3 regions of the Wukongibacter baidiensis genome follow, and region 1 is predicted to be linked to each of the others. Evidence: riboswitches for the same ligand, from Rfam matches in the RefSeq annotation. Region 1 holds a riboswitch; each other region holds the start of a gene.

Evidence for each region. A riboswitch is a leader RNA that binds a small molecule or an ion and turns the genes downstream of it on or off. The one in region 1 is predicted to bind S-adenosylmethionine.
Region 2: linked by a shared signal. The riboswitch ahead of metK (methionine adenosyltransferase) and the one ahead of R9X47_RS24055 (homocysteine biosynthesis protein) in region 1 are both predicted to bind S-adenosylmethionine.
Region 3: linked by a shared signal. The riboswitch ahead of R9X47_RS20190 (O-acetylhomoserine aminocarboxypropyltransferase/cysteine synthase family protein) and the one ahead of R9X47_RS24055 (homocysteine biosynthesis protein) in region 1 are both predicted to bind S-adenosylmethionine.

The regions. Positions count from the first base shown of each region.
Region 1 is NZ_CP138202.1:5,336,199-5,347,105, reverse strand. It holds gene R9X47_RS24090 (DMT family transporter) at 1-6, opposite strand, end outside; gene R9X47_RS24085 (PucR family transcriptional regulator) at 222-1,397, opposite strand; gene R9X47_RS24080 (homocysteine S-methyltransferase family protein) at 1,718-4,096, opposite strand; gene R9X47_RS24075 (vitamin B12 dependent-methionine synthase activation domain-containing protein) at 4,068-4,799, opposite strand; gene metF (methylenetetrahydrofolate reductase [NAD(P)H]) at 4,783-5,679, opposite strand; gene R9X47_RS24065 (UPF0280 family protein) at 5,707-6,429, opposite strand; gene R9X47_RS24060 (NIL domain-containing protein) at 6,477-6,878, opposite strand; gene R9X47_RS24055 (homocysteine biosynthesis protein) at 6,882-8,054, opposite strand; SAM riboswitch class I at 8,154-8,258, opposite strand; SAM riboswitch class I at 8,430-8,534, opposite strand; gene R9X47_RS24050 (EFR1 family ferrodoxin) at 8,926-9,750, shown strand; gene R9X47_RS24045 (radical SAM protein) at 9,890-10,907, shown strand, end outside.
Region 2 is NZ_CP138202.1:4,270,728-4,281,634, reverse strand. It holds gene recD2 (SF1B family DNA helicase RecD2) at 1-1,810, opposite strand, end outside; gene R9X47_RS19255 (DUF378 domain-containing protein) at 2,025-2,243, shown strand; gene metK (methionine adenosyltransferase) at 2,378-3,565, opposite strand; SAM riboswitch class I at 3,831-3,935, opposite strand; gene R9X47_RS19245 (COG2426 family protein) at 4,204-4,671, opposite strand; gene R9X47_RS19240 (tRNA 2-thiocytidine biosynthesis TtcA family protein) at 5,092-5,817, shown strand; gene R9X47_RS19235 (phosphodiester glycosidase family protein) at 5,819-8,638, shown strand; gene R9X47_RS19230 (hypothetical protein) at 8,804-9,163, opposite strand; gene R9X47_RS19225 (aspartyl-phosphate phosphatase Spo0E family protein) at 9,489-9,662, shown strand; gene yyaC (spore protease YyaC) at 9,786-10,304, shown strand; gene R9X47_RS19215 (AEC family transporter) at 10,543-10,907, opposite strand, start outside.
Region 3 is NZ_CP138202.1:4,483,088-4,493,994, reverse strand. It holds gene R9X47_RS20225 (HAD-IC family P-type ATPase) at 1-548, shown strand, start outside; gene R9X47_RS20220 (ABC transporter ATP-binding protein) at 840-1,565, opposite strand; gene R9X47_RS20215 (ABC transporter permease) at 1,571-2,317, opposite strand; gene R9X47_RS20210 (ABC transporter substrate-binding protein) at 2,295-3,341, opposite strand; gene R9X47_RS20205 (HD-GYP domain-containing protein) at 3,769-4,383, opposite strand; gene R9X47_RS20200 (flavodoxin) at 4,743-5,174, opposite strand; gene R9X47_RS20195 (DUF3793 family protein) at 5,240-5,836, opposite strand; SAM riboswitch class I at 6,154-6,255, shown strand; SAM riboswitch class I at 6,344-6,446, shown strand; gene R9X47_RS20190 (O-acetylhomoserine aminocarboxypropyltransferase/cysteine synthase family protein) at 6,583-7,860, shown strand; gene metA (homoserine O-acetyltransferase MetA) at 8,089-9,009, shown strand; gene R9X47_RS20180 (YibE/F family protein) at 9,121-10,221, opposite strand; gene R9X47_RS20175 (aspartate aminotransferase family protein) at 10,356-10,907, opposite strand, start outside.

The sequences.
Region 1 (10,907 bases):
AGTCATTCATATCCCCCATTTACTTTCTATTCTCTATATATAGTTCATAGTGAACTCAGTTAATTTAACAATTCTCTTTTCCAATAATATTTTCCTTTGTAATATGTTAGAACAGAAGGGTGCCCAATTTGTACTTTCTTCAAATGCATTAATAATCATGCCTTATTAAACCCGAATTATTCATAAAAAACTCAAAACTCTGCTACGTCCTTTCAAACCTTTCATGAATAATTCGGGTTAAAAATTTTATATATCTTAATTGCTATGGAGAGCTGTTCATAGAAACTCCCATCCAAATCCTCCATGCCCAGAATTTCTTTCATTTTATTAATTCTATATCTAATAGTGTTGTCATGCTGAAAAAGCTCCTCGGAGGTTCTTTTTACATTTCCATCATTGTCGATGTACTTTATTGCAGTAGTCAGAATTTGAGTATTGTATTTTTTATCATAGTTTTTAAGTGGTGTAATTATCTCCTGATAAAATTCATTAATCCATACTTCATTCACATGTGGCATTATCACCTTATATATTCCAATATCCTTATAGAAGGTTATACTACCATCGGAGATTTCACTTGTATCAACGGCATACAGGCCTTCATTAATCCCCCTAGCTAACTCGTCTAAACTTGAATGATTATTACTTATTCCAACGATATATTTGTTGTCATCAATACCAATATCACCTATTAGTTTATTTATACTTTTCACAGCACTACTCTCATTCATATCTTCATAACTGAAAATTATTAGTATACCAGATCTATATTTAAATACTGCGTTATAGATACTTTTGTCCTTACTTCTCTTATATCTTTCTAGTAATTTAATTATGTTTGTATTATTCACATACTTTTTCTCTTTGCAATAGGCTGCAATAAAATTTTCTTTAAATGAACTATTTATCTCTAGTGCTAGTTCTCTAATCATTGTCTTGCTTATATTATTTTTAACTATTATATCGACTTTAGTTTCCAGTAATTCATAATTATCACTATCTCTAATGGCATCAATAACATCGGTTATTATATCTTCAAAGTATACCTTATTGGCGAAAATAAATATTGGAAATGATTTTTCGTTGGCATATTCAATTATTTCGTTAGGCAGTTCGGAGTAAAATATATTTTTTATTGCTAAACCGGTAACCCCCGCTTTAATCAACTCCTTAATAGACTGAATAAGCAAATCATCATCATTTCTTGCAACAGTAAAGTTAGTTAGTACAAAGTCACCTTTGCCAAAGGCTACTTCGATGTTATCGCTTTTATCAATTATCTCATGGTCTAATATCCCCATCTGTTCTATTTTTTTGTCAAGTCCCCATTCACCAGCTACAAGCCTAAAATCCTTTAAATTATCTAATTTCAAAGCCTCAGAAATAGTTATGGACATAGAGTCATCTCCTTCTAATCCGTAGTATTATAATCTCAAAGTCTTTTTATAATAAGTTTCTTTGTTAATATGAGATTTCCTCTTCATATGAAAAAAACAAGGATATTTTTATATTATCCTTGTTTGAGACTGTTGACAAACCCGAATTTCTTCGTTGTTGCCTCAAGCAAGAACCCTTACGTATGTCTGTATACGCTGCGGTCTCTTGCTTTCAGCACGCCTTGAACTTCGGATTTCTCAACAGTCTATCATCTTGTAGACTTTGTCTACAATCTGAAACAAGGATATTTTTATATTATCCTTGTTTCCTTGTATTATATTTATACTCCAAATACATTCTTAGCTATATTTACAGATTGTCTAGCATCCTTACCGTAGTAATGTGCCCCTATCATATCAGCATATTCCTTATTTAATACTGCTCCACCTACCATTACTTCACAGTCAATCTCATACTTCTTTAGCTCATCTATCGTTTCTTGCATACTTTGAACTGTAGTTGTCATTAGGGCACTGAGTCCTACTAGTTTAATATTTTCTTCCTTTGCTGTGTTTACTACTTTCTCTATAGGTACATCCTTTCCAAGGTCTATTACCTCAAAACCATAGTTTTCAAGGAGTATCTTAACTATGTTTTTACCTATATCATGGATATCGCCTTTCACCGTTGCAAGTATTATTCTTCCCTTTGATATTTTTTCATGTCCTTCTACCAACAACTTTTCCTTTATTACTTCAAATGCTATTTTAACTGTTTCAGCACTTCTTATAAGTTGTGGTAGGAATATTTCTTGCTTTTCATACTTTTCTCCCACTCTATCTAAGGCAGGAATCAAGTAGGAGTCAACTATTTCCATTGGATCTTTAGTCTCTAAAAGCTTCTTGGTTTTTTGTTTTGCCTCGTCCTTTATTCCGTCTATAACTATTTGATTTAAATCTTTTTCTATCTTCTCCTTCTTATCCCTTTTAGGTTCACTTTTCTTTGATTCTTGACTATAGGCTGCAATATACTCCTTACATTCCTTGTCTTGATTTGTGATTACTCTAAAGGATCTTATCGTATCCATTAGTATTTCCGAAGTTGAGTCTGTAATTGGTGCATCGAGTCCATAACCCATTGCAAGTGCTAGGTATGTAGCATTAATAATCTTTCTATTTGGAAGTCCAAAGGATACATTGCTAGCTCCAAGTACAGTTTTCACATTATATTTTGCCTTTATCATTGGTATAGCCTTTAGTGTTTCCATTACGGCTTCCTGGGCAGCTGATGCCGTAAGCACTAGGCAGTCTATTAGAATATTTTCCTCTGGTATTCCATAGGTTTTGGCTGTTTCAATAATCTTTGAGGCTATCTCAAGTCTTTTCTCAGCGGTCCTTGGCAATCCATCTTCATCTAATGTTAAACCTATGACACATGCACCATATTTCTTGGCTATTGGAAAGATTTTTTCCATGCTTGAAGCTTTACCATTTACTGAATTTATTATTGCTTTACCATTATAGATTCTAACTGCTTCCTCGATTACGTCGGTCTTTACACTATCTATTTGTAATGGCAAGTCTATCAAAGACTGAAGCTCCATAACGACTTCTTTCATCATTTCCTTTTCGTCTATTTCTGGTAGCCCTAGGTTTACATCCAATATATCTGATCCAGTATCTTTTTGAGCTATGGCTTCAGATATTATATAGTCAATATCCTTATTACGAAGTGCTTCCTTAAGCTTCTTCTTTCCAGTAGGATTTATTCTCTCACCAATTATTTTTACACTTTCTCCAATGATAACTGTCTTTTTGGATGAGCAAGCTGTAGTTAATTTCTGATTATCTAATTTTTGAGGTTTCAAATCCGTTAGCTTTTCCCTTACTACCTTTATAAAGTCAGGGTCTGTACCACAACAGCCTCCAAAGACTGATATACCCTTGCCAGCCATTATTTTTATTTCTTCAGCAAATTCCGGTGCTGTTAAGTCATATACGGTCTTTCCATCCCTTAGCTTAGGAAGTCCTGCATTTGGCTGTATCATTACAGGAATAGTGGCATATTTTAAAATTTCATCAACTATTGGTTGAAGCTGCTTTGGTCCTAATGAGCAATTTACCCCTAAAACATCTACTCCAAGGCCTTCTAACACTTGAACCATCGTAATGGCATCGGTAGCCATTAATGTACGTTTGTTTTCTTGGAAGGTCAGTGTACAAAAAACAGGTAAATCACTATTTTCCTTCGCAGCTAAAATAGCAGCTCTAGCTTCATATAGATCTGAGATTGTCTCTATTAATATAATATCTGCTCCTGCTTCTTTACCGGCTACTACTTGCTCTTTAAATACATCGTAAGCATCATTGAAGCTTAATGTTCCATAGGGCTCCATCATTTTTCCTGTTGCCCCTATATCTAAGGCCACTAGTTTATCTCCAGCTGCCCTTTTAGCTATCTTTACAGCCTCTTTGATTACCTCTTCCACAGTGTATGGAGAGTCTTCCAGCTTGAATCTATTTGCTCCAAAGGTATTAGTAGTTATAATATCTGCCCCGGCCTCAAGATATTTTTTATGAATGTTATATACAACTTCTGGAGAGTGAACATTATAGCCTTCTGGAAGTTCTCCTCCCTTTAAGCCTTCTCTTTGAAGCATAGTTCCCATAGCTCCATCAAAGAATAGAAAATTATTTTCTAGCAGTTTTTGTATTTCCACAGCTATCCCCTTCCTTTGCAAATAAACAATTATCATGTAATCTACAGTCTTTACAACTTAATTTTACAACCTTTACTTCCTCGCCAATACCTATAAGGGCAGTTACAGATTTTCGAGGAATTAATATATAACTATCGGTAACGGTAAGCCCTATATGTTTTTGAGCATCTAAAAGGTTTAGTATCTTTGGCTGAATCTCTATTGATAGGTCTCCATATCCTGGGCTATATCTTGATGTAATATTATATCCATTGTTTATTGCGATTTTCTTTACTTCCGATTCTACTCTGTCACACAAAGCTTCTATTCCTGCCGTAGCACAGGCATCAAATATTACACTCTTGGTTAGATTAACCTTACTATAATATCTAATCCTTTTATCTACTTCATTACCTAAGGTTACAGCCATAATAGCACATTTTTCTGAATTCTGTAAATGCTTATATATATCTTTTCCTTCTATTTTGAACTTTGAATTTTTAAAGTAGATATTTCCTTCTTCTCTTTTGATTTCATAGATATTATACACAAAGTTGGTCCTTGCTATTTCTGATATTTCCTCTAAACATTCATCTATAATACCATCGGTAATCTCATCGGCTTCTTTCTTGCCATATCCAAGGTAACGTAAGACCTCATTTTTATCAATTACTAAGTCTATATCCTTTTTATTAATCATGTTGTATTCAAGATGCCTTGTCATCAGTCAATACTCCTCTTATATTAGTGATGCTTTCAATAATCCTTCTTGTTGTTTTCGGCCTGTTCATTGTATAAACATGGATTCCGTCTATTCCCCAAGATAGAAGATCAATAATCTGCTCTATTGCGTAGGCGATTCCAGCTTCTTTTAGGGCTTCTGGTTTATGCTCGTATTTTTCTAATATACGAAGGAACTTTTTAGGCAAGCTGCATCCTGATAGTGAAACAATTCTTTCAACTTGCTTTTTACCTAGTACCGGTAATATCCCTGCTATTATAGGTACATTTATGCCTAGTTTGTCGGTTTTCTCTTTAAAACTATAGAAGGTTTCATTATCGAAAAATAACTGAGTTACTAGAAAGTCTACTCCTGCATCTACCTTTTCCTTTAAGTACAGTAGGTCCTTATCTAGACTTTCACATTCTAAGTGCTTCTCTGGATAGCATGCTGCACCTATACAAAAATCATCGTTTTTCTTAATGTGTGCAATCAAATCCTTTGCATATTTATAATGATCAGGACCTATATAGTCAGGTCCAGCTCCGTCTGGATAATCTCCTCTAAGTGCAAGTATATTTCTAACACCCTTGGCTTTAAGGGAATTCAATGTTTCTTCAACCTCGTTCTTAGTAGATGTTAGGCATGTAAGATGGGCTAAAGCCGATAGGTCATATTTATTTTTAATAAAGGAAGCTATATCTACAGTAGTATCCTTTGTACTTCCTCCTGCACCATAGGTTACACTAATAAAGTCAGGTTTCATATCATTTAAAGCATCTATTGTATTGTATATAGTTTCTACAGGATATTCTCTCTTAGGTGGAAAAATTTCAAATGAAATTAATGGACTTTTATTTTTAAATTTATCTCTAATTAACATAGTCATCCCTCCAGTTTTAATTAATATTTATGGTTTAACTAACTCTATCTTTCCCCATGCACCCATCTTGTCTTCTATAATTATTAAAATACCTTCAATGCCTTCGATGGCCTTTCCGTATTCTATTCCTTTATTTATGTCATCTGGGTCCTTTATGATATTTCCTATAGCCGTTGCAGTTGCATCTGCCAATAGGGTATCCTTTGATAAAACAACCACCGCATCGGCCTTTCCAAAGCTTATGGAATGTCCAATCGTACCTGCCGAGGTACATATTCCAAGGGGCGTATCTTCTGGAGATATTGATAATGCAATCTTCTCTGAAAATGGAGAATTACCAGCGTAAATTAGTATTTTTCTTCTCTTATTTGTTTTTATAAATATATCTCCACCATTTTCGATTATTATTTCATCTGTGTAATTCAATAGGTCGAGGCCCACGTATTGTGATACAGCACCTGCAACGGCAGCCATTGGGCCTACATTAGCATGGTTCGCTGCTTCAGCCATATGTTTTACTATTTCATCAGCATCCTTTGAAACTTCTAAGGGTACTAAACTTTTATAGAACTCAGTATCATTATCACCGTAGTCCTTAATGGCTGTTCTATACTTTTCAAGATATTGTTTTGCTTCCTTCACAAGGTTAGTTTTGGCGGATATGTGTAGATCCGATTCCTTATCAATTACTGTGAAATTTATGAAATTGTCTGCCTTCATGTATTCTCTATAAAATCTTTCTTCGTACATTTAATCACCATCCCCAAATAACCTCTGTCTTATATCATCACGCCTACTTAAACGATGCTTGCTATGGCCCTAACTGGACATGCTTTTATACATAGTTTACAGTCAAGACATCTATCCTTATGGAATTCTATCTTCCAGTCGTCGCTCATTGTAAGGGCTCCTACTTCACAGATCGATGTACATGCTCCACAGTTAACACATTTATCTTCATCTATAGTTATTGCGGTTTTTATTACTTTAACCTTTACACCTACAATTTTTAGATATTCTATACTTAGATCGATTTTTTCTTCTAATCCCTCTACTTCAAGGAATAAGGACCCCTCAATATTGTAATCTATCGACGCTCGTAGGATATTTATTTTTAAATCATAGTTTTTTATAAGGGTGTATGTAATAGGTTCACCCGTTAAATTTGTTGGGAATGATAATAGTAATAATTTTTTCATATCCTACGCCTCCTCTTCTTCTACTATTTCAAGGGAATTCACTTTATTATTTAATGGTAATGGCTGCACCGGTTCTTGTATTTGGAAATCACCCTTCCTAATCCAATCCTTCAGCTCATCGGCAATCTTACGGGCCTTATGAAGACTTGATAGCGGTGCCGTTTTGATTTCTTTACCATCAACAGTTACTTTGCCGCTTCTAAGCTCTGCATAGCTTACTCTACCTAGACTCGGCTTGCTTCTTCTTGGGACACTATAATCAATTATATTTGTATGAAGATCTTTGTCTTCAACGGATACATACTTCATCATTTCTTCATCAAGTATTGGAATAGGAATACCTATACCTACAAATATTGATGTACCATAATTTTCGAAAACTGCCGGTCTAATGTATTCCGTGCTCATATTCTTAAGATCCCCTATTACGGCTAATGTTCCAGCTCCACCTAGTGGCACTCCATTCTCGTCTCTATTACATGCGGAGTTAAATTGTGTACCCTGCCATGATATATATCCAACGGTTCCACCTAGAAATATTCTTGTGCCTATACCGATAGTTCTATATAGCGGGTCATTGAAAAGAGGGCTTAGTTGACCTGCCGTTGAGTATGTTATATTTCCTTGATCGGGCTGTAATATTCCCATGTAGGTATATATCCTTCTATCAGAAGTATTAATAGCTGCATTATAATTTTGATAACAGTTTCTTGGGTTAAATAAGTATGCCTCGTTGATGGATTCCTTAGTGATATATGTTTCTACTTCCTTACATGGATAGCAATCTGTACCACGGGCCGTTGCCATTAGATGAACTTTCTTTCCATCTATTAGATCACAGATAACATGGGCTCCGCCATACTCCATTCCTTTATCTTCCGATTCTTCAGTTGCTCCTATATATACATCAACAGCTGCAAGTCCTGAGTACGCAGGTACTCCATTTAAATGTACCTTTGACATTTTTATTGGCGGATCTGAGTGCCCAAAGTTAAGAAAAGCTCCCGAAGAACACATAGGTCCGAAGGTTGCTGTAGTAACAACATCCACATATTTTGTAGCCTCTTCTATCCCCTTTTCCTTAACAATATCGATTACCTCTTCAGCAGTAACTACCACAGCTGTACCATTTCTTATCTTTTCGTTAATCTCCTCATAGGATTTTTTCACTGCCACATTAATTCCCCCTTAGATAATTATTGATTATTTGTTTTCTAATTTTCTAAATATTTAAAAAAGCCTTTTCTGACAGAGAAAAGGCTTTTAATCACAGCATTCTCATCTGTCGGTATCACTACCGCTGGATTTAGCACCTTTGTACACGGAGTACAGGTTGCCGGATTTCATAGGGCCAGTTCCCTCCATCACTCTTGATAAGAAGAATATTTAGTTTTGATATATATAATACGATAAACATCTTACTTTCTGGAGATTTGACAGCCAGCGTTTTTGGGGATGTTAAATCTTCGGAATGTAATAGATTTTTCGTAACTTATATATAAAATATTAAAAGCCTTTTCCAACAGTGGAAAAGGCTTAATAAACTCAGCGTTCTCATCTGTCGGTATCACTACCGCTGGAATTAGCACCATTGTACATATAGTACCGGTTGCCGGACATCATAGGGCCAGATCCCTCCGTCACTCTTGATAAGAGATTAATTATTCACTTTTATGATTGATTATAAGTATACTGTCCTTAATAACAATTGTCAACACTTTTTTCAAAATTTTTTCTCAACTTTCAAGGTAGATAATACAAGGCAATATCATTGGCAATTACAACCTAATAAAACCATATATATATTCCTTGACACATAATAACGTGTATGATATTATGTTTATATTCCACGGAATATAAATCCGCGATATAGTAAACAATATGAAATCATAGGCTATAGCATGATAAATAATGAAAGCAGAGAGAAATATAGTAAAGTATTAGAATTCAGTAACTCTAATATTTCTTTAGAATGCTAAATTTATATGATATTCAGAAGTGTTTTTTAAGATAATCTTTTAAAATTTTATATGAAAGAGGCGATAAAATGAAAGTACATTTAATTTATTTTAGTCCCGGCGGTACAACAAAAAAGACAGTACAAAACATTGCAAAGGGCATGAAGGATCTTGAAATCATAGAGCATGATATGCTAAGAAAAGAAAACAGAGAAAAAACATATAACTTCTCAAAAGACGACCTTGTGATACTTGGAATGCCGACAGCATCTAAACTATTTGGTCTACCAGCTGAAATCATTGGTACCTTAAATGGAAATGGTACTCCATTTGTTGGAACTGTTACCTGTGGTAATGGTTATTATGGAAAGGCTCTCATTGTAATGAAAAAGGCAATGGAAGAAAGAGGCTTTAAAATGGTAGCCGGTGGAGGATTTATCGGTCAACACACTTTTGCATCAAATGTCGCAACAGGTAGACCCGATGCAAAGGACGAAAGAATACAGGTTAAGTTTGGGGAAGACATCTATAAGAAAGTAGTAATTCTAAAGGATCTTAGTTTTAATAGAAAACTAAAAATAGACTGGCCAGATGAAGGTGCATTTTCAACTATTAAATGCGCTCTAATTTCAGCCCTACCAGGATTAGGAGTGAAACTTCCAAACTCATGGAAAGAGCTATCTGTGTCTGATTCATGTATTAAATGCGGCAAATGTGTAAAGCACTGTCCTACGGAAGCAATTACATTAAAGGGGAATATAGAATTTGATATAAATAAGTGTATTGGTTGTTATGGCTGTGCTAACGCATGTCCTAAAAAGGCAATAAAGTCTGCGAGTCCAGCATTGATTAAATCCGTAGACAATGTAGTTAAATATAGAGATAAAAGAAAAGAGCCTGATGCATTTCTTTAGAAGCTAAGTAAGTAATTGAAGAAATTGCATAATAAATATGGTATAGCTCTGTGGAATTTAAGACTATATATAGTAGTAAGTTTTTTAGGATTGTAATTATGCAATTTGCTCTATTAATAATTTTTGTGAGGTGTATATAATGGATGGGGTTAAATTATTTAATAATGCGATGAGTAAGAATCTAATAGAAAATAGAAGATTCTTATCAGGTAGAACAAATTATTTACCGTCGTATGCAAAGGCTGTTGTAAAACTAAAAAAGCAAGAGAAAATAAGGGCAGAAATATTGGCGAGTGATGATGTTACTGTTCCTCCTATATTGATTATTAGCGTTACTAATGATTGTAACTTATCCTGTGCTAGCTGCTATGCTTGTGCTCAAAACAGAGTTAAAGACGATGAGATGACTATTGATGATATAGATAATATAGTCAAAGAAGGTATTGATTTAGGAGTAAGTATTATTATGATAGCTGGTGGAGAGCCCCTCGTAAAAAAGAATATCCTAGATATTCCTAAAAAGTACAGTGATACTCTATTTGTTATGTTTTCAAATGGATTATTAATAGATGATAAGGTAACAAGGCAACTAAAAGACATTAAGAACTTGATAATAGCATTTAGCTTAGAAGGTGACGAAGAATCTACCGATGAGAGACGTGGAAACGGTGTGTATAGAAATGTTATGTCGGTTATGCAGAAACTTGATGACAGTAAAATTATATTCGGAACATCGATAACCTTAACAAGTAAAAACTATGATTTAGTTATTAACGATTCTTATTTGTCTAATTTAGAAAAAATGGGCTGTAGAGCAGTATTTTTAATAGAATATGTACCTTGCAATGGTGATAAAGGTTTATGTTTGACCGAGAAACAAAAAGAAGATCTAATTATGCAAATAAGTACACTCAGTAAGAATTATTCTATGTTGGCTATCCCCTTACCTGGAGACGAGGAAGCTTTTGGTGGTTGTTTAGCAGCAGGTAGAGGTTTCTTGCATATAAGTAGTACTGGTAATGTAGAAGCGTGCCCTTTTGCTCCAATTTCTGATGTTAATTTGAAAGAAAAATCTTTAATAGATGCTTTAAAATCTAATATGCTAAAAAAGATAAGAGATAACCATCATTTGTTGCAGGAATCACAAGGTGGATGTG
Region 2 (10,907 bases), 1.1 Mb from region 1:
ACTTTATATTATAGTTATTTTTTATCTGCATTACCTTGTCTCCGACTCTAAACAACCTGTCTCCTATCTTTTTTTCTCTCTTTGAGTTGCACTCTGGATTAAGTATGTTCTGAAGCTCGTTATTCATATTATTTGTTCCAATCCTGCTATTTTTCATCGGGGTTAGTACCTGAATATCTCTTCGTGGGTCATAGTCGTTGAATTTCGGTAATCTTTTTACACATAACTCCTTTATGGTATGGAGTATATCGTCTTGGTTTCTCTTCGGCAAAAAGAAAAAATCCTTATCCTTTACATTAAGCTTTGGTTTCTCTCCCTTATTTATCATATGGGCATTCACAACTATCATACTTTCCTTGGCTTGTCTAAATATCTCCGTCAACCTTACTACCTTGACTATTCCACTTTCTATTATGTCATGGAGTACATTTCCAGGACCAACCGACGGAAGCTGATCCACATCACCAACTAGGACTACTCTAGTATCTGGAGGGATGGCCTTGAGCAAATGATACATTAAAAGTATATCAACCATTGAAACCTCATCAACAATAATCACGTCAAAGCTCAGTGGCTCCTCACCATTCTTCATAAAGCCCATTCCACCGCCATCATCGGAGTAGGAATATTCCAAAAGCCTATGGATGGTTTTAGCTTCTCTCCCGGTAGTCTCAGTAAGTCTTTTAGCTGCTCTGCCCGTCGGGGCTGCCAGTCCTATCTTTAGGTTTTGGCCTTCAAATAGCTTTATGACACTGTTTACAGTAGTTGTTTTTCCCGTTCCCGGTCCACCAGTTATTACAGTAACTCCATTTGAGAACGCCTCTTTAACTGCATCCCTTTGATTCGCTGCTAAAGCAATGTCTCCATCCTTTTCAATATTTCTTATTTCTTCTTCTAAGTCTATATTTGGATTTTCAAAGCTTGTCCCTGCTAACTCTATTAGCTTTTTACATGCTCCCGTCTCCGCATAAAAAAATGCCATTGGAAATACGGCTATCTTATCATCAACGTTTTCTTGATGAATCTCTCCATTTATAGTTAAAGTGATAATTCCATCCTCTATCATACTAGCGTCTAAACCCAAAATTTCGCAGGTTCTATCGATTAACGCTTCCTTAACGCCATAAGTATGACCCTCAAGATTATACTGAGTCAAGGCATACTTTATACCGCACATAATCCTATAGGGTGATTTTGGATCAATCCCCATCCTTTTAGCAATTGTATCGGCCATTTTAAAACCTATTCCAGAAATATCATCGGCTAATCTATAGGGGTTTTCCCTTAGGTTTTCTATGGTTTTATCTCCATATTTCTTAAATATCTTAACTGCATAGGCTGTTGATACACCGAACTGTCCTAAAAAAACCATAACTTCCTTAATCTCTCTCTGCTCCTCAAAGGCTTCAGCAATATCCTTAGCCTTCTTATCGCCTATACCATTTACTTCGGTCAGCCTATCAGGATGATATTGAATAATATCTAATGCATCTTTCCCAAACCTTTCTACTATACGCTCGGCCATCTTTTCCCCAATTCCCTTGAGCAAACCCGATGAAAGATAGCTTTTAATTCCCTCTAGAGTTTCCGGTGGAATTTGCTTGCTATTTACTACCTGCAATTGTTCACCATATATAGGATGAACTGTAATACTTCCGCTAAAAGACATAGTCTCGCCAACATTTATAATAGGTATATATCCTACCACTACTACATCTTCTTTCCCTGTATCTATACTAGCTACTACATAGCCATTATCTTCATTTCTAAATATAATTTCCTTCACAACACCGTTAATTTCCATAGACATAAAATCACCACATAATATTAGATAGTATTTTGCTCTTACTCCCTATTATAACATAATTAGGAATTCGAACTATCAAGGTTGCATTTTTTACATTTTTTTCTTGTTTTAGCATATTTATATATGTTTTTTTATTTTTGAAATTGGAATAATAATACTTGAAACAAGTTAAGGGATGAATATTTATTTAAATATCCCTAAAAAGGAGAGATAAGTTATGGATAGAGTAGCTCTTGTACTAGTAATAATAGGAGCTCTTAACTGGCTATTAGTGGGTCTCTTTGGTTATGACCTAGTAGCCGCATTATTAGGAGGTTCCGGAGCTATATCAGCAGGTCAAGCATCAGGAATAAGTCGAATTGTATATGGTGTTGTTGGTATAGCAGGCGCATATGCAATAAGCTTCCTCTTTAAAAACAGGGAAGTAAGAGACTAATATTTAGCTTAAAAGTATCAATCAAAACATAGTGTCATAATTTTAGATAATCAATTTGATATTGTCAAGCAATAAGAAAGACGGCATCCTTGCCGTCTTTCTTAATCTTTAGGCTCTTAACAAAGGGCCGATTATTATTCTCCAAGTCCTTCTTTTCTAAGTATTTCAGCTTTATCAGTCTTTTCCCATGGTAAATCTATGTCTGTTCTTCCAAAGTGTCCATATGCAGCTGTTTGTCTATATATAGGTCTTCTTAAATCTAAATCCTTTATAATAGCAGCTGGTCTTAAATCAAAGTGCTTCTTAACAAGCTCAACTAATTTTTCTTCAGATACCTTTCCAGTTCCGAAAGTTTCAACTAATATAGAAACTGGCTGAGCAACACCGATAGCGTAAGCAAGCTCTAATTCACATTTATCAGCAAGACCTGCAGCAACAATATTTTTTGCAACGTATCTTGCAGCATAAGCAGCTGATCTATCAACCTTAGTTGGATCTTTTCCTGAGAAAGCTCCACCACCGTGTCTAGAGTATCCTCCGTAAGTATCAACAATAATCTTTCTTCCTGTTAATCCTGCATCACCTTGAGGTCCACCTATAACAAATCTACCAGTAGGATTGATTAAGTATCTTGTGTTTTCATCTAATAATTCATGTGGTACTATTTTATTTACTACATTTTCGATCAAGTCTTTTTCTATTTGCTCACGACTAACCTCTGGTCCATGTTGAGTAGATATAACGATAGTATCAACTCTAACAGGCTTATTGTCCTGATATTCTACTGTAACCTGAGTTTTACCATCTGGACGAAGATACTTTAAAGTTCCATTTTTTCTTACTTCTGAAAGTCTTCTAGCAAGCTTATGGGAAAGAGCGATTGGTAGAGGCATTAATTCTGGAGTTTCATTACAAGCAAAACCAAACATAATCCCTTGGTCTCCAGCACCGATAGCTTCAATCTCATCATTCATTTCACCAGCTTTGCTCTCTAATGCTTCATCTACTCCCATAGCTATATCAGGAGACTGCTCATCTATAGAAGTAAGTACTGCACAAGTATCAGAGTCAAATCCATATTTAGCTCTAGTGTATCCAATCTCTTCAATAGTTTTTCTTACGATCTTTGGTATATCTACATAACAAGTAGTAGAAATTTCACCAGCCACTAATACTAATCCTGTTGTAACAGAAGTTTCGCATGCTACACGGGCATTAGGGTCCTTTGCAAATATAGCATCTAGGATTGAATCTGAAACTTGGTCACAAATCTTATCTGGATGCCCTTCTGTAACAGATTCTGATGTAAATAATCTTTTCAATTCCTTTTCCTCCTTGTGTATAGAGTTCTTAGTAAAACTCAATTTATACACACACAAATACTCAGCATTTTTAGGAGTTTTTAGGATGTATAAATCAATAGCTTTACTTGAATCTCTGTTTAATTCATATTAAAATAATTTTTTGTTGTTATTTGAATATTTTTATCAAGATAATATTACTTTTTTAGTATGCCCTCAATTAATCATTTTACATATAATGGGCACTAAAAAACCTCTTCCGCAAGAAGAGGTTTTAATCACAGATTCCTCATCTTCCAGAATATCATATTCCGTAGGACTTAGCACCGTATACATTGTACCGGTTGCTGGACTTCATAGGGCCTATTCCCTCCGTCGCTCTTGATAAGGTGAAGCAAGTTATTCAATTTGACATAAAAATAGTACCATATATATATATTCTAGTCAACATATTTCTACAAAAATATTTTTATATTACTATTTTTTTTGTTATTTGAGCAAATTGCATAATTACCATCTAAAAAAATTTTCTACTATATATAGTCTTAAACTCCCTAGAGCTTTACCTCATTTATTATGCAATTCTGCCAAGTTAGAATTATGCAGTTTCCTCACTTAAGTACTATCTATTCAAAACCTACAGGCTTAAACTTACTCATCTACATATTTCTAGCTGCAAAATAGCTTAAAAATGTTATTATAGATGCCGCTATAGTATTCCCCATGAGTATTGCAAAAAATGCATGCTTGATTCTAAGATTAAATAAAGCTGCAGCTACAGACCCAGTCCAGACACCAGTTGATGGTAACGGTATGGCAACAAAAAGAACTAATCCAAATATACTATATTTCTTTATGTTTCTAGCCTTTCTCTCTACTCTTTTGATAAGCCATTTTTCAAATTTCTCTATCATCAAAATGTTTCTCAAACTAGCGAAAAAAGGTTTTAAAAAGAATAGCAAAAAAGGTACAGGAATCATACTACCTCCTATGCATAATAAAGCTGCATGTAAAGGATTCATCCCCCTCGATATAGCATAGGGAATGGCCCCCCTTAATTCTATTATTGGAAGACTGGAAATCACTAGTATTTTCAATTCTCCCGACAGAAAATCCCATAGGTTCACCTTTTATCACCCACTATATATAGACCTGTGTTTGTATAATTGACATTTTATACAAAGTTATTACATTAAATAGTGCACTTTTTTATCTGTTCGATTTATAACTTCTATATAGTTAACATATAACCCCTAAAGATAAGACCTTCCAACATCTATAGAATATCATAACGAGTAGATCTGTGCTACTTTATATAGTTTAAATTCCCATCTCAAGAAATACATATTGTAACACATATTTAATTATTTTTTAATTATGTTAAGCTTTGTTATTAAAGTATAATTATTGTATGGAAAACTAATAGAAGCTTTGCTGATAACAATAAACAATTAGCTATCAAAATAACATGTACAATATTATTTCTTATTCTCACAAAATAAGTTTTATGACTAAATTTTTATACATTACATAAATGAGGGATTAGATTGAGAAAAATTTTAGGCTGCATTAAGAAGGCCGTTATAGACTTTGATATGATTCAGGATGGAGATGTTATAGGTGTTGGAGTTTCTGGAGGGAAGGATAGTGTTGCACTCTTATATGCCCTTAAGCTTTTCCAGAACTTTTCACCGGTGAAGTATGATCTCAAAGCCCTTACATTAACACTTGGCTTTGAAAATTTTGATCTAACTCCTATTAAAAAGATGTGTGATGAACTAAATATAGAATACATAATAAAACCTACAGAAATCGGAAGGATAGTATTCGAAGAGAGAAAGGAGAAAAATCCCTGTTCTCTGTGCTCTAGATTTAAAAGGGCTGCCCTTCATAGCCTTTGTAAGGAAAATTCAGTAACTAAATTGGCCCTTGGTCATCATATGGATGATGCAATTGAGACTTTGTTTCTAAGTATGTTTTATGAGGGTAGAATTCACACATTTAACCCCGTGACCTATCTTAGTAGGAAGGATCTTACAATGATAAGACCTCTGATTTATGCTGAAGAAAAAGAAATAATAAAGGCAGTCAGAAGACATAATCTACCTGAAGTAAAGAGTCTCTGCCCTGCTGATGGCAATACCAAAAGGGAATACATGAAGCAATCCCTTATGAAATTTTATAAAGATATACCCCATGCAAAGCAAAATCTATTGAACGCATTAAAGAACAAAAAACAGTTAAATATCTGGGAAATAAAGGAGGATAAATAAGTTGAACTTGAAAAAGAGCCTTATTAAACTATTGACTACAGCTTTGATTTTTAATACCGTTATTACCTTTTCCTTTGCTGACTTTGTTGAGATCCATGAAGAAAGATCCTCAGAAAATATATCTAGGGGTGTAGTTTACGAAAAAATATCAAGGTTTACCAATAGAGGTTGGTTAAATATGAATATCCTCAGAATTGACCTTGATGATAAATATACTTCTTTAGATGTAATAACAAGTGAAACTGGAATGTCAGGCAGAGATGCTTTAACGGGTCTTGCTTCTAAGAATAAATCTGCTAGTAGGATTATAGGAGCTGTTAATGGAGATTTTTACGATACAAAAGAGTTTTCAACAATTGGCCCCATAGTTAGGGATGGCGACCTTGTTACATCATCCAAAAACAGTCCTGACTTTGCTACCTTTAATATAGATAATGATGGCAAAGCCTTTATAGATTATTGGGCTGGAAATACTCAAAAACTTATGAATTTAGATAATGATTACATATTAGATATTAACCATAAGAATAAATCTTATGTTAATAACGGTGTTATTCTCTTAGATAAATCATGGGGAAAACTTTCCTTTGGTAAAGAGAAACATGAAAACATAGTAGAGCTGATTATTATTAAAGATAAGATAAAGGAAATTCGAGATAATCTTGAGGCCATAGAGATTCCTGAAGATGGATATATTATAGCCGCTGCCGGTACCACAAAGGAGCATATACTGAATAACTTTTCAGTTGGTGATAGGGTTTTAGTAGATGTTTCAAGTACACCTGACTTCAAAGAACTTGCATTAGCTATGGGTGGAGGAGCTGAAATACTAAAAGATGGAAGCATTCCCGATGAATTCTCCCTTAACATTTCTGGAAGTCATCCAAGAACTGCCATCGGTATTAGCCAAGATAAAAAAGAGGTTATCATGGTAACAATTGATGGCCGAAATGCATCTTATCCCGGTGTAACGCAAAAAGAACTAGCCGAAATTCTTCTTGAGCTTGGAGCTTATAATGGAATCAATCTTGATGGTGGTGGTTCCACAGAAATGATTGTAAAATCTTCAGGTGACATGGAGCTAGATATAGTAAATCATCCCTCTGGTGGTTATGAACGACGTATTATGAATGGTCTTGCCGTTCTAAACAATGGTCCAGAATCCTCACTAAAGGGCATAAAACTAGATACCTCCGATAATAATATTTTTATTGATACGTCAAGGGAACTTTTTATAAAGGGATACGATAAAAATTATAATCCTGTTGAAATAGATCCAACTGAAGCTGAATGGAGTATTGAAGGAATAGAAGGAAGGTTTGTTGAGAATAAATTTATTCCTCAGAGTGTCGGAAAGGGAACTATAACAGCATCCTATAGAGGAAAAACTGCTTCTATTGAAGTAAAAGCTCTTGATAATCCAATAGAACTAAAAATATCTCCATCGAAGATATATGTAGAGTCTGGAAAGCAAGTACCTATATCCGTAATCGCTACTAACGATGAAGGATATGAAGCAAGAATAGACTCAAGTGCTTTAATTTGGTCAATTCCAGACAATATGGGGAAAATAAAAGATAACACATTTATAAGTACCGATAAAGTGAGCAACGATCTAATAAAGGCATCTTTCTATGATCTTAATGCTTATATACATGTTTCAACTGGTCTTTTGAGTACTGTTTTAGAAGACTTTGAGAGCTTGAATGGGAGCTTCCTGCCTTATCCTAATGAAGTTGCAGGAGACCTTGAATTATCATCTAAAGAGAAGTCCGGTGACTCTTCTGTTAAATTAAGCTATGATTTCAGCAATGCAAATGATACTAAGGCTGCCTATATTGTCTTTGATAATGATGGTATCCCTATGGAAGAGAGACCTGAAAAGCTAGGAATGTGGGTATATGGTAACAAGGGAAATAGTCATTGGCTTAGAGGAAAGCTAACGGATTCAAATGGAAATTCCTTCAGTCTGACTTTTGAAAGATATGTTGACTGGGAAGGGTGGAAGTTTGTAGAGGCATCTGTTCCTTCTGGAGCTGTAGCGCCTTTAAAACTAGAAAGATTGTATTTGGTTGAAATAGAGCCTGGCTACAAAGACTCTGGATATATTTACATCGACGATTTGACAGCCTTCTATAAATCAAAGATCAATAAGGAAATTCCAAAGGATACTGTTGTTTACTCTGATACAAGAAATGTTTCTGTGGATCTAAAAAATGAAAATTCCTTTAGATTTTTAGCCCACGGTGGAATCTCAGATATGGATACATTGTTAGACAACCTTGTTGTAAATAAACTTTCCAATGTTTCCAATGATGTGGACTTAAGTCTATTTACAAATCAACTGGATGATAAATTGAAAGAAAAGTTATCAAAGGATTATATGGTTGTGGCTTCTGGCTATTCCCATACTAAATTTAAGAATAGCTCATTTATAAAGCTTAATAACAATAACAATGGTAGTATCAGAGCAACTGACTACAATCAATGGACTTGGTTACTTAATACACTTAAAACAATAGACTCCGACAGCCTTTTTGTTACATTGCCAAAGCCTTTAAGCTTCAAAGATAAGCTTGAAGAAAAACTATTCCTTGATACCCTTAAAAACCTCAAGGAAGACAAAAATATAGATGTTTGGATATTTACGGGTGGAAACGATAAGAATTTTGAAGTTGAAGCTACCGATGGTATAAGGATAGTCAAATTAAAAACCTATCCTACTCACAACAAATTCGATTATAAGCAGCTTAAATACATGATATTTACAGTAAACGATGGTCATGTAACCTATGAGATAAAGGATATGTATGAGAAATAGCGGCTAGCTACTAGCTCTAATTTAAGTCAATTCTATTAGGTCTACAAAAATTTATTAGCTAAAAATTTCTGGGAACGGTTAAACCGTTCCCTTAGTTATTTCCTATAACTCTTCTCTTTTTAATCTTTTCCTAGCAGCTAGCAGCAAGTAGCTAGAAGCTCATCCCTACTTCACCATTTCATTCAAGATCATTAATTGCTCATCAAATAGATTTTCGCTTAACAGCGTATAAATCATTTCTTCCTTTTTTTCTCTAGAAATTTTTAAAAGCTTCTTAAGTTTATCAGTATTATACTTGCCCATGCTCTCTAATATGTACCTTATCTCTTCCTTCTCAAATATTTCTAGTTTTCCTACTTCCTTATTGCTGTAAAATTTAATAAATTCATCTAATGTTTGATTATCTACTTCATGGAATACTTCATCATTTCTAGCGGCTTCGCTTTTAAAACTTGTTACAAAGTTTGATAGCTGAAGATACTTCTCATTGCCAAGCATCCCATCGCTATCTGGATGTAAATACATGATTGCCTTTGTTGTAGTAAAGGTTACTACAATCACTAGTATAAGATATATTTTTCTTTTGATAATTCCACCTCCAAATCTCTAGTTATTATTTTTATCTTATTTAGTATTCTCGTCAAAAATATTTTTTTCTATTCCTTTAAAAGAATTAACCTCTGTGTGTAATTTTGTTGAAATCAATAGAATATTGTCATATAATTTAATTAGTGCATATCATTAATTATAAACATCTTAAGAGAAAGATAAATTCCTCTGTTGTAATAATAAATGGTTGTTAATTTTTTTAGGGATAAAGTTATTTATATATATGGAAAGAGGTTTTATTATGGACAAAAAAAGCAGCTTAAGTACTAGAATAGAAAAACTTAGGGATGAGATATCAGAGAAAATAGATGGAAATTTACATAATATGACCATTGATGAGCTTGTAAGCAAAAGCAATGAGCTTAATAAATTAATTGTTGAATATCATAAATTGATAAATACAAATAATGATTAGATGTATTTTCTTGCATATTTTCAAACTTTCTATGAATAATCTGGGTTAAAACATATAACCCCCTCATATATATCATATGAGGGGGTGTTTTTTCTTTTGAGCATAAAAAAAAATCTTGACCCAATAACTAAGGCTAAAATCCACTACAAGGACAAATATGCCATTAATATTCTATCAGAAAATTTATCTAAACGACTCAGTAAGGATGCCATAATAGTATGCATTGGTACCGACCGATGTATTGGAGATGCCTTAGGCCCTTTAGTTGGAACCTTACTTACAAGGGGACAATATAAATATCCCGTTTATGGAACATTAAAGAATCCAATACATGCCGTTAACCTTAAAGAAGAAATGAAAAAAATAAATAGTAAACATAGAAATTCAGATATAATCGCCGTAGATGCCTGTCTTGGTGAAGAAAAATATATAGGTAGTATTCAAATAAGACATAGTCCAATTTTTCCAGGCAAAGGTGTCGGTAAAAATCTCCCCTCCGTTGGGGATATTTCAATAGTTGGTATAGTAGATAAGTTTACCTTTGATGATTTTTTTCCTATTCATAACATCAGACTCAGTTTAGTAATGGAAATGGCTGAAGTAATTGGTAAAAGTCTATTGAGGGCTGCTAACTACGAATAGAGCAAATTGCATAATTCTATCTTAAACAACTTACTGTATAGAGTTGCAAGTAAATCTTAATTTATACATATCAAAATATCCGATGCTTCTTGGGATTTTTGATGTGTATAAATTAAAGTTTTGACTGGAATCTCTATACAATATATAGTTTTAAAATTTCTTAAGCCATACCACCAAAATATGCTCTATTTTAAATACTTAAATTAGGGATGATATTCGCATATGCAATTCTGCCAAGTTAAAATTGTGCAATTTCCTTAGTTAACATTACTATAAGTGGTATCGTAAATACAGAGAAAAGTGTTGATAAAAATACTATCTTAGATGTTAGGTGATAATCGTTATTAAACCGAGACGCCATTATTGCTGCATTAGCAGCTGCAGGCATTGCAGTTATTATTACAGGAATAGATACTAAGTATCCACTAAAGCCTAAAGCCTTTAACACACTCATCACTAAAATCGGCAAAATTAATAATCTAATAGCACACACTATAAAAGTTTTAGTTTCTGTAAATATCTCAGAAAACTTAACATCAGCAAGTATGGAACCAATAAATATCATAGCCAGGGGAGTCGTAAGACTTCCCATTATATCTAGGG
Region 3 (10,907 bases), 850 kb from region 1:
TGAAGTATCTCTTTTCAGGAGCAATAGGAGAGATGTCTTCTATATTCCTATCCTTTGCCTTTGGTTTACCGGCTCCACTAATTGCAATACAGATGATCTGGATTAACTTGGTTTCTGAAACCTTGCTAGGCTCTTCACTGGCTGTGGAGCCGCCTTCGGAAGATGTCATGAACTATCCTCCTTCTGATAAGGATGCTCCATTCATAGATAAATCCTTAAAAAGAGGTATCATAAGAAGAGGCGCAGGTATAGGTATTAGTACATTTGGTATATATGCCGGCTCTATGCTTTTCGGCTTAGGAGTAAGTAAAGCCAGAACATTAGCTTTTACCAATTTTATTTGTAGTCAGGTTGCAAATGTTTATAACTGTAGGAGTAATAAAAAAGCATTTGCAAATAAATACATGACTAAAATGGTTCTATCATCGGTAGCTCTTCTTCTCGGGATAATTTACATTCCATTTTTCAACTCACTGTTTGGTACAGTACCATTAGGCCTCTTAAGCTGGGGAGCTGTATTAGGGTCAACAGTACTAAGTAGTATTTAAATTTAGTAATTTCACGCAAAAGCATATTTTCAGCTTGACACAGGGTGTATCAAAATGATTGAAGTTCAAGGTTTTGGAATTCATCATTTTGATACACTCTTTTTTTATCCAAATCAAAATATAATATTCTTTACAATTCATATTGATTATCATTATCATTTGTTTGTTATTATGTTCAAACTTCCTCTGACTTATTCATGTATCTTAGAATATTTATAAAAGTTTTTAAAAGGAGGTACGTCGTAATAACAAATTTCTGCGTTATTACGATACACCTCCTTAGTCATACTTTTATTTTTTCCTGTAAGCCTCAGAATAGTGATTATACAATTTTTCAGCCAAACCAAGTATGTACTTATTATGAAGACTTCTTTCATCATGAGGAATGCTGTTAACAATTGTCTCCATTATCTTAGTTGGTTTTTGACTCAAAAGATGTATTTCATCTCCAAGCATCAATGCTGCTTGAATATCATGTGTTACGAAAAAAACTGTTCTATTATCAAGCTTCCATAGACCTATAAAATCATGAATCAAATTCATTTTCAGCTCAAAGTCAAGAGACTTAAATGGCTCGTCCATAAGTAATATATCTGAAGTATATGCAAAGGCCCTAGCAATCGCTACCCTTTGCTTCATTCCTCCACTTAAATTATCTGGATAATAGTTTTTGTATTCCCATAATCCAACCATTTCGAGATATTTTCTAATCTTTTCCTGTCTTTCTTCATAGGTCATTTTATCCTTTAATATAAAGTCAATATTCCCTTCTACGGTTTTCCATCTTAGCAGTCTTGGTTCTTGAAATAGGTAGCTGATAGTCTTACCTTCCAATCCCAATACTTCGCCTTCTTCCGGTTCAATCATTCCCGATAGAATATTAAGCAGGGTTGTTTTACCACAACCCGATGGCCCTAATATAGATATAACCTTGCTATCCTTTATATCCATATTAAAATCCTTTAGAACAATAAGGTCTCCAAAGCTTTTATGAAGATTTCTTATAATGTATCCCATAGATTTCACTTCCATTTTACTATTCTTTTTTCTACAGACCTTAGTAAATAATCAAACAGTGCGGATATTGATATTACTATAATCGTCCAAGCAAATATTCCAGATGTATTTAACGCAATCTTTTCTATCAAAAAACTGTCTCCGATCGATTTTGGTGCTTGACTCCAGGCTTCTGCAGCTATAATTACCTTTAGATTCAAGCCAAGAGCCGAAGAAGCTCCTGCCATTATGTAGGGCAATATAGATGGCAGATATAGCTCATATAAAATTCTCACTCTATTAACTTTATATGCTTTAGCCATTTCAATTAGCTTTAAATCTACATTTCGAACCCCTTCTACTACGTTTGCATATATAATTGGAAATGTTACAAGAAAGCTTATTAAAATCGGTGCTTCTGATCCTAACCATAGCAACACCAATAGGACTATAGCCGTTGTTGGTGTTGCCTTTTTTATAATGATCAATGGCTTAAGCAAATAATATATAGGCCTAAACATTCCTGCCATGATTCCCATAGTTGTTCCTAATAAGAATGCTATGGAGAAGCTTAACAGGCATCTTCTCACGGTATTAAATACTATTTGCCCAAAGGTCTCTCCCTTTATAATAATAATTAAGCTATTTATCGTTTCCTTTGGTGTGGGAAGAATAAGCTCGTATCCAATAAAGTAGGATGATACTTTCCAAATTATTATTAAAACCAGGACTGATAATAACGTATATAGCCTATCTTTGGAAATATAATTCATCTTTCGGAAGCTCTCCTCCTATAGATTCAGCTGAAAAATCCACAAGTACCTTTAAGAATTCTTCTATGGCAGATCTAGCTTCAGATGCCTCTACGTATTTTAAGTTACTTCCCGGGATCGCCTTCTGTGCAAGGGCTGCCTTTAATCCTATCTCTAACTCTTCCACATACTTTCCTGCCTCCGCAGGATTTTCATTTACCCACGATATACTTTCTTCATACTTAGCTAAGAAGTTCTCAACTACTTCTGGATACTTCTCTATAACTTCATTTTTAACTATCAATGAAGATTGCGGATAACTACTATTTCCTGTTATCTTCTCCCACTCTTTTTGCATGTCCAAGACAACTTTAACATCTTTGTTCTTCATAAGCACCGCTGAAAGCATAGGCTCAGGCACTACTGCTATATTAGCTTTTCCAGTAACCATAAATCCAGCTAATTCCTGTGGTCCAGCTAAGTACTTAATAGTAACATCCTTTTCTGGATCTAATCCATTCTTAGTTAATAAATATCTAAGTAATATATCTGGAGTTAATCCTCTACCAATAGTATATATTTCCTTACCCTTAAGTTCTTCCCATCCTTTTACTTCTTCACTACTAGCAATATATAAAACTCCCCATACAGTAGATGCCGCAAGCTTGTATGGTACACCTTTATTATGTAATTTTGCTGCTAAATTAGTAGGTACAACCGCAAAGTCTACTTCTCCTTTTATAATCTGTGCAGCCATCACATCCGGTGATTTTACTGCCTCATAGGAGACTTCTACTTTTTCTCCTAAAGAAGGCTTTTCCTTAAACATTTTTACTAAGCTTATTGCTAGGGGTCCTCCCGGTGAAGATACCTTTAAAGATACCGGTTCTACTGCCTTAGGCTCCTCTTTCTGCTCTTCCTCATTTTTATCAGATTCAATATTTACTTCAGGTTTTGATTCTTCCTGAGCTGGTTTTTGAGTACAGCCTGTAAACATTACTGTGAATAATGTTAAGGCTAAAATTAATGCCATTACTCTCTTCATTCTTATCCTCTCCTTTAACTAGGTTTAACCTAGATTATTCGTGGAAATTTTGAAATGGTGCAAGTAGTTTTGATTTCTAAGGCTTTCATTAAATTTGAAGGCATACCAAAACGGTACGTCAAGAATTTAATGGATGTCTTAGAATCAAAAGGACGTAGCAGAATTTTAAACTTTCTATGGATAGTCTAGGTTTAACTACACTATTTTAACATATAGTTCTAATTTTCTATATATCTATTCTGTAAAAAGTCTTTTATGAGGATTCTTAAGTCAAGAAATTATATTTGTCCATAAATTTAATAGATCAATCATTTCCTATCGCATTATATTATAAAAAGAGTACTAGACGGATTAATAGCCTATCTAGTACTCTTTAGGGAAAGAAAACGTATATTATAGAACGCATATAAAAGATTTATTGCGATTTCTATCTACTATAAAACTCATTTTTCCAACACTTCCATAATTCATTTGCTGCTTCTACTAGCCGGGGATCAAATTGACTTCCTTTATTGGACTCAATCTCTTCTCTACATATATTCCAAGGGATCCCCTTCCTATAGGATCTTTCGGAGGTCATTGCATCAATGGAATCACATATTGCGATAATTCTAGATCCTAAGGGGATGTCTTCTTCCTTCAATCCAGAGGGATATCCTTTGCCATCCCACCTTTCATGATGATGAAGAACGAGCTTCGAAATTTTTCTAAGCTTGTCTGAACGCTTAAGGATATTACTACCAATTTCGGGATGTCTTTTAATAGCCTTCCATTCACTACTAGTTAGTTTACCTTTTTTATTTAATATCTTATCAGGAATACCAATTTTCCCAATATCATGAAGATGGGCAGCTATATGTATAATCTCAAGTTCTTCTCCCTTAAGTCCAATCTCTTTAGCAAGCTGGTATGACATATCACCAACTCTCATAGAGTGTCCCCTAGTATATAAATCCTTTGCTTCTAATGCCCCTACTAGACATTCAATTATATCGTGATATAGTCCAAAATCATCCGATATATCTCCAAGACAATGAATCATATTAGCCTCCATTAAAAAAGCAATACGAGGTACAAAGTACGTATTCTAGAAAGGTCTATATTCGTACATTGTACCCTATGCATAAATATCATATTCTAAGTTTTGCTAGAAAATTGATATCTATATAGAACGCACTTATAAATCTACATTTTGATTTCTTGAATAGCCAACGTTTCAAGGCTTTTTAAGGAAGCAAAATGCAAAAGATTTATTGCGATTTCTATAAACCCAACTATATAGAGTTCATATAACAGAACTTAACTTATACATATCAAAATGCTCTATGTTTCTGAGAGTTTATGACGTTCATAAATTAATAGTTCTACTTGAGTCTCTATATTATTTTTTATCTATAAGACTTAAGCTTTTGCTAAGCTATCTCCTAGGTCCTTGCATTTTTCTACGCCATCATCGTCAGGAGTCAAGTGGATAATTAAACCTTCATCAACAATGTTTGCACCATAGCCCTTCATTCTCTCTTCCCAGTCTCTCATCCATTCACCATCACCCCAGTCATATGAACCGAAAAGAGCTACTTTTTTTCCGGTAAAATCTATATCCTTCAATGACTCAATGAATGGCTCCATAAGGCCTTCTTCTAAAACCTCTGCTCCCATAGAAGGGCAACCAAATGCTAAAAGTTCAGAGTTTACTACCATGTCTTTGTTTGCATCTTCAACTTTAACTACATCAACAGGATTTCCTACATCTTTTACTCCCTCAGAAATTGCATTAGCCATCATTTCAGTATTACCAGTACCACTCCAGTAGATTATAGTTACTTTTTTCATTGATATTGCCTCCTACATATATATTTTTTTGCTATATTATTTATAGCTTTATTACTTACAATAAATCAAATTGACACTAGAACTTTCTCTGGTTCATTAAACTCAAGCAACTTCCTTACTTTGTTTTTAGCTTCTATAAACTCATTAAGCCTTTTATCTGATAATCGTGGATCTCCATAAACTCTCCAGCCATTAACCTTAGTAAGCTTTAGTGATGGATGACCAATAAATCCTATAATGTCCTTTAGTGGATATCCTAGAAATACCCCTATCTCATGGGGAATATCTCCAGTAATCATCTTATCTATAATGATTTGCAAGTACTCATCTAAGCCATATTTTGAGGGATATCCCAAATTCTTTAGAAACCTCATATTTCTGTATTCTTGTAAACTTGTATCTAAACTTTTAGGATTATAAAACAATACCTTAATACTCCCACTTTTATTTTTAAACAATCTATATGTAACTCTTTTACATTTTCCCATATGTTTTTCTATGCTATCTATTTTTCTTAACAACTGTTTTTCATGTTTTGGAAAACTTAATAGTTCTGCCGGCTTAGAACCCATAAGTACAGGTCCTAGTATTTCAACAAGCCACCCAATGAAGTCATTATTTCTTTTATAGGCCAATATACAAGAATCAGAACACTTTGCCATAAGACTACCTCCTTTTCCAAATCAATTGATAACGATTATCATTATCACAGTTATATATTACCACATCTTTTTTCTCCTGTAAACAAATATTGTTAATTTTTTTTCACTCTATTTTTTGAGAGCTATATCTAAAAATCTAATTACATAAGGAAAATAGAATCGCCAAAAGTTCAAAGCACAAAGCCAACTAGATATGCTAATCTAATATACTTATAACTTTTTCTGACCCACCTTCCAAATATTTATTAAATAATTTGAATATTTATTATTGACATCTTGCTACAAAACTGATATTATAATATACAATTCAATATCAATACTTATCAAGAGAGACCGAGGGACTGGCCCTACGACGTCCGGCAACCTGAATTTTTATTCAAGGTGCTAAATCCAGCAGGTATTTGCCTGAAAGATAAGATGCTTAGAATTTAGACTTCTTGCAGATTATCTGCAGGAAGTTTTTTTAGTTAAAACATCTTTTCTAAGTTTTACAAAACTCAATATTTACACTTATCAAGAGAGACCGAGGGACTGGCCCTATGACGTCCGGCAACCTGAATTTTTATTCAAGGTGCTAAATCCAGCAGGTTTTTTACCTGAAAGATAAGATGCTTAGAATTTAAACTTCTTGCAGATTATCTGCAGGAAGTTTTTTTAGGTCATTTCTCGAAGAGAAACCTGACCAAAGCGAAGGGGTTCGATGCCCCTAGGTATTCAAAATAGAAATCAAAATAGGAGGAATTCAAATGTCAAAAAAACTAAACTTTGAAACTATTCAACTACACGGAGGGTATGAGCCTGATTCAAATACAAAGTCAAGGGCCGTACCAATTTACCAAACAACATCCTACGTATTTGATACACCTGAGGAGGCAGCAGATTTATTTGCATTGAAAAAGGCTGGAAATATCTATACCCGTATTACAAATCCAACTACAGATGTTCTTGAAAAAAGAATAGCTTTACTTGAGGGTGGAATAGGAGCAGTTGCAACCTCTTCTGGAATGGCTGCAATAAGTTATGCAATATTGAATATTGCATCATCTGGTGATGAAATAGTTGCTGCTTCTACCTTGTATGGAGGAACATATCAATTATTTGCAAATACCTTTAAGGATTTTGGTATAAAAGTAAACTTTATAAACCCAGATGATCCTTCAAATATCGAAAAAGCTATTAACGATAAAACTAAAGCAGTATATATTGAAACCATCGGGAACCCTGGAATAAATATATGTGATATTGAAAAAATCTCTGAGATAGCCCATGCAAATGATGTTCCTTTAATAGTCGATAATACCTTCGCAACTCCTTATTTATGCAAACCCTTTGAGTTTGGAGCAGATATCGTAGTATACTCAGCAACAAAATATATAGGCGGTAACGGAACCTCTATAGGTGGCTTGGTTATAGACTCCGGTAATTTCAATTGGGATAATGGCAAATTTCCAAAGCTTGTAGAGCCAGATAAAAGTTACAATGGAGTTTCCTATACTGAAGCATTTAAAGAAGCTGCATATATCGCTAGATTAAGAGTTGTTCTTCTAAGGGATTTAGGAGCTTGTATTTCTCCATTTAACTCATTCCTTCTTACTCTTGGTCTTGAAACTCTATCCCTAAGGGTAGAAAGACATATTGAAAATGCAAAAAAAATTGCTGAGTTTCTAAATGGGCATGAAAAAATTGACTGGGTTAACTATCCAGGCCTAGAAGATAACAAATATCATGAAATCTCTAAAAAATACCTTCCAAATGGAACAGGTGCCATTTTTACCTTTGGAGTAAAGGGAGGATACGAAGGAGGAAAGAAATTAATAAGCGCTCTAGAAATATTCTCTCATTTGGCCAATGTTGGTGATGCTAAATCCTTGATTATTCATCCTGCTTCCACTACTCATCAACAGCTTAGCGAAGAGCAGCAGAGGCAAAGTGGAGTTTCCCCCGAATTGATTAGGGTTTCAATAGGCATTGAAAATGCTGATGATTTAATAAATGATCTATCAAACGCACTTGAAAGAATATAAAATAAAGTCCTTAGTTTGGAGATTCAAGTAAAACTATTAATCTAACATGTTGTGAATAGAAGTCTGGTATTTCAACTGACTAAGGGATATGGATATTTCCTTTTAGTAATTTCAATGAATCAGTTTTCTCCTTTGAAGCATATAAAGAAACAGGTTCATTGCATGAACGAAAAGGAAATATCCATATCCCCGCCCGAGGAACTAGCTAAACGAGAAAGGAGAATTACTATGCCAATAGTTATACCTCAAAACCTTCCAGCCTTTGATGTATTGTCAAATGAAAATATCTTTGTTATGAACGAAAACCGTGCCATTCATCAAGATATCAGAGCATTAAAGATTGTTGTATTAAACTTAATGCCTACTAAAATAGAAACCGAGACTCAACTTCTCCGTCTACTAGGAAATGTTCCTCTGCAAATAGAGGTAGTATTCATCCATACCGAGTCCTATGAATCGAAGAATGTATCCAAGGATCATTTAAGTACCTTTTATAAGCATTTCAGTGATATTAAGGATCAAGAATTTGATGGCATGATAATAACTGGAGCTCCAGTTGAGCTCCTCCCCTTTGAAGAAGTTGCATATTGGAGTGAACTAAAGGAAATCATGGACTTTTCGATATCCAACGTTACATCTACCCTACATATTTGCTGGGGATCTCAGGCAGGTCTATATCACCATTACGGAGTTCCTAAGTATGTAGTTGATAAAAAGATTTCGGGAGTATTTCCTCATACTATCAATAACAATAAATTGAATCTCCTAAGAGGCTTTGATGATGTTTTCTATGTACCTCATTCACGATATACTGAAGTACGAAGAGAGGATATAGAAAAGGTTCCTGAGCTTGAAATTTTATCTGAGTCTAGCGATTCAGGAGTATATATTGTCGCTTCAAGGGATAGGAAACAAATATTTATAAGTGGGCATCCCGAATACGATGTTAATACCCTAAAAAATGAGTATTTGAGAGACATTTCTAAAGGAATTGATATAGAAGTTCCTAATAATTATTTTAAAAATGACGATCCAACAGCTGAGCCAGTTTCAAAATGGAGGAGTCATGCTAGTCTACTCTTTTCTAATTGGATTAATTATTATGTATATCAAAAAACCCCTTATATATTAAAGGGGCATTTAGAATAATCAGTATATCTATAAGCAACTTTGAGGTTCAATAAATCTCAAATACTAATGTTTTTATCTATAGGAGGGATATCTTATAAAGTATTCATCTTGTAAGATATCCCCTTCACATTATCTCCTATAATTATACATTCTTTTTCTAGATCTTATATTAGGAGCCATCATGCTTGCTACTAGTGAAGTAAGGGGGATTGTTGAAACTAGTCCAATACTTCCACATAATGATCTAATTATCTCAGTTGATAAAATCTCCATGCTTACTAGTCTACCCAATGGCATTTTCATGAAGTGAAATACTAATAGTATAGGCATAGCTCCTCCAACATAGGCTAAGATAAGGGTATTTACCATGGTTGCCATTATATCTCTACCTACCTTTAATCCTGAAGCAATTAGCCCTGCAAAGGTCATATTTGGATTCTGATCTTTGAGTTCAAAAATTACAGAGGTTATCGACATACTTACATCCATTACTACCCCTATGGCTCCTATTAGTACCCCACTCAGATAGAGCCCTCTGTAGTCTATAACTGTATTCATATATGTTATTAAAAAGTTTACCTCTTCACTAGCCAGTCCAGTTATTGAACATAGATCCGTAAATACCTTCGCCAAAATCCCAGCAATAATTGTTCCTCCTACGGTTCCGATTATCGCTACAAGGCTCTTTCTAGTAAATCCAGATATAAGAATAAAACTAATTAATATAATTATTATTGTACTTATTATTGCAACCATCATTGGATTGTGTCCATCAACAATCAAAGGTATCATGATTTTTACAATTACTAAGCCCGATATACCTAATGAGGTTACAGAAAGTATTCCCTTTATTCCACCGAAGATAATTATCACTACTAGAAATATAATTCCTAGTAACTTAAGGTGGTCTTCTCTAGATACATTAATAATATTTCCTTTTATTCTTCCATTCTGACCCGTACTTAACTTTATAAGAACCCGGCTTCCCTTTCTGAGTTCATAGCTATTTGATGAATATTCCACCGGTATATATTCTATATTTATACCCTTTCCTTTGTATTCACCCTCAAGTATCTTAACCTTTACAGATTTTGTTGTTACCCCTGACCTTGAGTATTCTTCTATCTTTAATACTTCAGCCTTTAATATATCTCCATTATTCTCTTCAGCATAGGCACCGCTTCCTAGAAATAGGAAAATTAAAATTAATAATACAATCCTTCTTCCCATGTTTGTCCCTCCTATTCATAATAATTATTATGAATAGGCTTATACAAATAGACCAAAACTTTTTAATAGAAAAAATAGGGATGTCTTAGAATGATTAATTCTGAGGCAATCCCTTTTCCATTTTCATATTTTATTTATGAAGTCTTTACACCATCAATATTTCTAAACACATTCTCAAATTTGTTTAATGCATCATCAATAACTTCATCGGTATCGGATAGGCTAGTATACAACCTGCTCCCAGCTAAGGTTACTATTCCCTCAGCCAAATAAGCTGCTCCCATTTCCTCCATCATATGCTTACGCTTCTTTACCTCTCCTAGGGCGCTTAATATATTAATTCCCAATTTAACAAACATAGCTGCTCCTGTCTCTAAATGACATATTGAGCCCTGATTATAGGCTACAAATGGAAGGTTATACTTATCGATAAGATAATTTAATCCATTTGTTAATCTGTCTCCGGCTTCACCTGCTTTTTCACATGCATTAGTCTTTTCAATCTCTAAAATTGTGTAGTACCCCGCTATACAGCTTAATGGATTTGCCGCTAGGGTTCCACCAACATAGGCTCTTTTTTTACCACTCTCAAGACCTGCCGCAAGATGATCAATTAAATCCTTTCTACCTCCGATACCACCTGCTGCTGGATATCCCCCTGCTATTACCTTGCCAAAGATAGTCAG